Regions from separate parts of the Bacillus kalamii genome, predicted to be linked through region 2. Evidence: a T-box and tRNA genes for the amino acid it is inferred to sense, from the RefSeq annotation. Region 2 holds a T-box; the other holds one or more tRNA genes.
What was found. A T-box is a leader RNA that pairs with one kind of tRNA and senses whether it is charged. The one in region 2 lies ahead of ABC357_RS03335 (valine--tRNA ligase), so its partner is inferred to be a tRNA-Val.

Region 1 (3,425 bases), 2.2 Mb from region 2:
CATCGATTCCATTGCAGAAATCGTATACGAAATGCAGCTTCCGTATAACCCCAACCTAACAATGGATATGTGTGTGGAAAGCGTAGAGAAAGTATTGGTGAAAAGGGAGATCCAGCATGCTTTACTAGTAGGTGTGGAGCTGGACAAGCTTGCCGAGGAGCACAAACTGTCAGAACCGCTTCAATCCATTATCGAAAGCGATGAAGGGTTATTTGGTGTCGATGAAACGATTGCTTTTGGAGCAGTCCTTGCTTACGGCAGCATTGCTGTCACTACATTCGGCCATTTGGATAAAAATAAGATCGGCATCATCAGGGATCTAGATAATAAGAAGGATAATAAAGTACATACCTTCTTGGACGATATGGTTGCAAGTATTGCATCAAGTGCTGCATCACGATTAGCACATAGATTGCGCGACGAGGAAGAAGCATTGTCTGATGAAGAACTGAAAGAACGTGAAAATGAAGAATTGATCGGTTGATCAAAAAAGAAAGCAGCCGCCCAAATGGCTGCTTTTCCTTTATAAATGTTCATCAGCCATTCTTGACGGAACCGTTTTTTGGGCGATTTTAGCATTGAAATAGCTATGTAAAACCATTCCGAGCATAACTAGCCCCATACCGATCCATGATGGTAGGGAAGGCAGGGCGCTGCCAAGGAAGATCATCTCTCCTATGGCTGCAAATAAGACTTCCAATGATTGCGTGGCTTCAACAGTTCCCAGCCGCTCAATATGATCCTTCACTAAATCGGTTGCCGCAAAAAATAAAACTGTGGCAAAGACACCGGAAAATAAGGCGACACTGCCGGATTGTACCACTTGTTTTGTGGTAGGTAAGCCATCTGTAACCAAGCCGACGATGGATAATGGAATCCAAAAGGGCATGGAGGCCATTGTCATCCCCAAAACCCGTTGGTAGGCATCCAGCCTGCCGCCGCAAATATGCATCATTTTACGGTTGCCCAGCGGATAGGCGAAAGAGGCTATTAGGATGGGTATTATACAAAGGAAAGCATCCTTTAACGATAATGAGCTTGCATTTTCCAGCTGCATAATCAATACCCCGAATAAAATCAATACCGAAAATACCATACCTCTCCATGGAATCCGCCCGCGGTGCCTGATGCGTTCACCGTTATTGCCGATATGGTATTCATAAAAAAACGGCGCTAGCAGGGAGCCTGAAAGAATGGTCATCTGCCATGTGCCTGCAATAAGCCATCCTGGACCGTATGAGGAGGCGAACGTCAGCGGGGCATAGAATAAACCGAAACCCACAACGCTCCAGATCATCCACATGCCTGGATGCTTACTCATTTCAATCAACAGCTCTTTTATATTCTTTCTGGCCCCCACGATTATCAGTAAAAACAGCAGCATAAAATAATAACGGAGGGAAGAACTCCAAATCCAGCTGCCTCCATCCATATCCATCGCGCGGTTAATAATAAAAGTGAATGCAAAGAAAAAAGCTGCTCCCGCCCCGAGAAAGATAGCCCGCATGATAAAAATCCCCTTTCCCGATACAGCAACTCGGAGAAAGTATTAGTTAATTATGTACGGTTCCAAGTGTACGTTGTATCAAAATGTTGTAATGCTGTCATTTTACATGAAAACCACTTAAGTATCTATATGATTCAGAAAACTTAGACAAAACAACTCATCCCTTCAGTTAACCTAATTGGATGGTTGACAAGAAACCGATCTCATATTATAGTGTTAAATATAAATAACGATCCAATAGTTCAGCGGGAGAACATCACCTTGACAGGGTGGGGGTCGGGGGTTCAAATCCCTCTTGGGTCATCGATATTAAAAAGCCGGAAACCATTCATAATCCAATGGTTCCCGGCTTTTTTGCTGTCCGCGGAAATGAGGATCAAGTTTCCGGGGTTTATAATAATATTCGTTTTAGAAGGTGTTTGTGGAATATGGTGGAATATAGTAAAAGGAAGGGGGGATTGGATTGAAAACAGGAATTGTGGGCGGAGGGTTTGGCCTGCGGGTGCAGGCGCCTATCATCCAATTGCATCCTCATATGCAATTGACGGCAATTAGTACAATGTATCGCCATTCAATTCCTGAAGAGTTGAAGGGAAATACATTTCCGTTTAAGCACTATCTTGATTGGCAGGAAATGCTCGAAAAGGAAGATTTGGATCTAGTGTTTGTCAGTTCGTTGCCTGAATATCACCATCAAATAGTTATCAAGGCTTTGGATATGGGAATCAACGTTGTATGTGAAAAACCCTTTGCCATGAATGCAAAGCAAGCTTTGGACATGTTGGAGGCTGCAAATAAAACGGATTGCAACGTCTTTGTTGATTTTGAATGGCGTTATTTGCCGATAAGACAAAAATTGAAGGAGTTTGTCGGCCGAGGAAAAATTGGGAAGCTATTACATACCGAATACCATGCATCAAGTCCCGATTACCACATTTTATCTTCCATAAATAGGGGGTGGATGGGGCAAAAACAACATTTTGGAGGCATGCTGGGTGCCATAGGTACGCATATGATTGATTTTATAAGATGGATGTCAAGTGAAGAAATGGAGCAGGTGTATGGCTTCAAACATACCCATGTGCCGATTGGGCCAGATGAAATAAGGGATGCGGATGATGCGTTTTTTATCTCCGGAAGGCTAAGAGGCGGTTCAACGTTCTCACTGCAATTATTATCTGGTATACATCATGGTTCAGGCTCAACAGTCACTTTGTATGGAACAGAAGGATCAATGGTCTTGAAAGATGATCAGGAACTTCTGTATGGACAAGGCAGGCTGCCTTTCCGGAAAGTCGCATTTGATAGTGTGAATCCACCGAATGCATTGCCTAATGAGGCTGCCGGCTATTACAAAGCCTTTTATCCATTTCTGCAGAGTGTATATGATTATTCTGTGAATGGCTGTCATGATGGACAGTTGCCTACAGCTTATGATGGTTGGAGAAATCAGGCAGTTATCGCCTTATTAGAAAAATGAAGGGGAAGAATGGCATGGCTTTATTCATGCCATTCCTAAAGGGTGACTTGTTGAAATGCCCTAACAAAAAAATATGGCAAAATAGTATTTGTTTCACTTTTTGATTTCTGTCTTTCATAGTTGCTGTTCCATTTACAGCAGCGGTAATACCATGGGTGATTGTATGGCTGATGGACCAATCGATAAAGGTTGAATCTTGCTTCCCAGCGTATTCGAGAAATCTGTTTTTTCCTTCAATAGTTGTTTTTCCTGCTAGTTTCCATTGTATGCCTTCTGTAATCCTATCCGATACTTCTTCAAAACGTCCCTCATATAAGTCGTGAATAAAAGCTTCCAGCATATGCCCTTTTGCTGTGGCCATCTGAATCATCTCTCCATCTTCAAATCGTTTATAGCGTATATCGTATCAAATGTTGAAAGAAAAAGAATGTCCAATCC
Region 2 (3,425 bases):
TTCATCAATTTCGAGAATGCCATGCCGGCCCCTGCCCATTTTGATTTATTGCCTTTTTTCACGAGATATTGCCAGACCTACCCCGTAAAATGCGATGAATGCGTAGAATGGCTGTATCATTATTACAAGTATTATCCGATGAGGGAAGAAGAAATGATGCTATTCACCAGTTACCTTGCCTATCCGACTTCCTTTTTGCAAACGGTGGAAATATACCATCAGAAGAAGTATGATGCAAAATCGGAAATGGCCTATGTGTCCCTTCTGCAGCGCAATTATTGGCAATTGAAAAATATTGAATACATGGTGATGAAAATAGAAGAAAGGGAGGCGCAAAAAAAGGCAGCAAAACAGGCTGCAGAACAAAGTCAATCATCCTGACACGAAGAAAAAGAGCATGGCGCACGGACCATGTTCTTTTTCTTCGTGGAAAAAAGGCTCCAGTCTATACGCCGCTAAACGATGGCTCTCCGCTTTTCGCATTGTCCAGCTGCGAGCGCCAGCCCCTCGAGGTCTTAAGCCAAGCCACTGTCAAAGGCGAAGGGCAGCCTTTGTCAGTGCCCCGTCTTAAGCTTGTCGGGTCTAAACAGGCGCTCTCCGCTTTTCGTGTTAAAATATATTGAATTTTAGGCTGAAGGCTGCGGCTACTAGTACGAGGAGGAGGAAGATGTCGAATACGGTCGGGAAGAAAAAGGTGCGCACTGCCTGGAATATACAAATCGGTACGATGAATTGGCAACAAACTGCGCGGACATTCAGCAGCCATGGCGGCTTATTATAAGGATTATATCTTTTTCGCATATCAAACTCACTCTTTCTTATGGATTCATTCAAGAATAGAAGGGTGTTCCTTCATGTATAAAAACCATGCATACTATAAGAAGGGGATAATTGGATATCTTGCAATAGTCTATGGGTGAAAGGCATGTTATGTGAAGGAGTCTACACCCTTTTCTTAATAGCAGAATAAATTATGAAAAATGGGAAACAATGATTGACTACAGATTATGTTTTTCTGTACTATAAGGTTAATTAAATAAATGGAATAGCGATGATCGGGAGGAGTACGTACGATTTCTGCTTTAAGAGAGAAAAGCCATTAGCTGGGAGGCTTTTTAAGCAAGAGCGCACAGAAGTAGCCCGTGAGCTGCTTTTACGAACAATGGAGTAGTAAAAGCCGGTGCAGAGCCGTTAACTGATTAAGCGCCAATCATGCCTTGATACAGCCTGATTGGAATAAAGGTGGTACCGCGAACTGACTCTCTTCGTCCTTTTTACAGGAAGAGAGTTTTTTTATTTGTTCAAAAGTATCTGATTTTTGGGAGGAAAAAATGATGGAAGATAACCAACTATCAATGCCGACAAAGTATGATCCACAAAGCATTGAAAAAGGCCGCTATGATTGGTGGCTTGAAGGCGGATTTTTTAAAGCGCAAAGCGATGACAGCAAGGAGCCGTATACAATTGTTATTCCACCGCCGAACGTAACGGGGAAACTTCACTTGGGCCATGCTTGGGATACAACTCTTCAGGATATCCTAACCCGGATGAAACGCATGCAGGGCTATGATGTGCTATGGCTTCCAGGAATGGACCATGCCGGTATTGCGACACAGGCGAAAGTTGAAGAGAAGCTGCGCAATGAAGGCAAGAGCCGTTATGATCTTGGACGTGAAAACTTCTTGAAGGAAACATGGAAGTGGAAAGATGAATATGCGGGCCATATCCGTGAACAATGGGCTAAATTAGGATTAGGCCTTGATTATTCACGTGAACGGTTCACATTGGATGAAGGGCTGTCCAAAGCGGTAAACGAAGTGTTCGTTACGCTTTATAATAAAGGCCTTATTTATCGCGGCGAATATATCATTAACTGGGACCCGTCAACGAAAACGGCGCTATCCGACATCGAAGTTATTTACAAAGATGTCCAGGGAGCTTTCTACCATATGAAATATCCGCTTGCTGACGGTTCTGGTTTTATCGAGATCGCAACAACGCGTCCGGAAACGATGCTTGGCGATTCCGGAGTAGCCGTACATCCAGAAGACGAGCGCTATAAGCACTTGATCGGAAAAAGTGTCATTCTTCCAATCGTAGGCCGTGAGATTCCGATTGTTGCCGATGATTATGTGGAGATGGATTTTGGCTCAGGTGCCGTTAAAATGACTCCTGCCCATGACCCTAATGACTTTGAAGTAGGCAATCGCCACAACCTGGAACGCATTCTTGTTATGAATGAAGACGGCACAATGAATAAAAACGCCGGCAAGTATGAAGGCATGGACCGTTTTGAATGCCGTAAGCAAATCGTTAAGGATCTTCAGGATCTTGGCGTACTGTTCAAAATCGAAGAACATATGCACTCGGTTGGACACTCAGAACGAAGTGGTGCAGTAGTAGAACCTTACCTGTCTACACAATGGTTCGTTAAAATGAAGCCTCTTGCGGAGGAAGCAATTGCACTGCAGTCAAATGAAGATGAAAAGGTCCACTTTGTCCCTGACCGTTTTGAAAACACGTACCTGCGCTGGATGGAAAATATCCGTGATTGGTGTATTTCCCGCCAACTGTGGTGGGGGCACAGAATCCCTGCTTGGTACCATAAAGAAACTGGTGAAGTGTATGTAGGCACAGAGGCGCCGGCAGATCCGGAAAACTGGAAACAAGACAATGATGTGTTGGATACATGGTTTTCATCTGCTTTATGGCCTTTCTCTACACTAGGCTGGCCGGATGCTGATAATGATGATTTCAAACGCTATTATCCGACTGCAGCGCTCGTAACCGGCTATGATATCATCTTCTTCTGGGTATCGCGGATGATTTTCCAAGGCCGCCAATTTACTCACCAACGCCCGTTTAAAGATGTGCTGATACACGGATTAGTCCGTGACAGTGAAGGACGCAAGATGAGTAAGTCCCTCGGAAATGGAATCGATCCAATGGAAGTTATCGATAAATACGGTGCGGACTCATTGCGCTACTTCCTATCCACTGGCAGTGCGCCTGGACAGGATTTGCGATTCTCTATTGAAAAAGTAGAATCGATTTGGAATTTCTCAAATAAGATCTGGAATGCGTCTCGTTTTGCCTTAATGAATATGAATGGCATGACATATGAAGAAATTGATTTAAGCGGTGAAAAATCCGTTGCGGATAAATGGATCCTTACCCGTTTGAATGAAACCATCGAAACGGTGACAAGATTAGCGGATAAGTATGAATTCGGTGAAGTTGGCCGTGTACTATATAACTTCATCTGGGATGATTTCTGTGACTGGTATATTGAAATGGCTAAATTGCCATTATACGGTGAAGATGAAGCGGCCAAGAAAACAACCCGCAGTATCCTTGCCTATGTATTGGATAACACAATGAGATTACTGCATCCTTTCATGCCTTTCATTACTGAAGAAATCTGG

Region 1: it has a tRNA-Val gene. The T-box ahead of ABC357_RS03335 (valine--tRNA ligase) is inferred to sense a tRNA for this amino acid. The anticodon was not compared.

The regions. Positions count from the first base shown of each region.
Region 1 is NZ_JBDFMI010000001.1:2,810,703-2,814,127, reverse strand. It holds gene ABC357_RS13970 (phosphatidylglycerophosphatase A family protein) at 1-484, shown strand, start outside; gene ABC357_RS13965 (DMT family transporter) at 524-1,507, opposite strand; tRNA gene ABC357_RS13960 (tRNA-Val) at 1,739-1,810, shown strand; gene ABC357_RS13955 (Gfo/Idh/MocA family protein) at 1,971-2,987, shown strand; gene ABC357_RS13950 (hypothetical protein) at 2,965-3,348, opposite strand.
Region 2 is NZ_JBDFMI010000001.1:657,944-661,368, forward strand. It holds gene ysxE (spore coat protein YsxE) at 1-381, shown strand, start outside; gene ABC357_RS03330 (hypothetical protein) at 610-801, opposite strand; T-box leader at 1,043-1,276, shown strand; gene ABC357_RS03335 (valine--tRNA ligase) at 1,335-3,425, shown strand, end outside.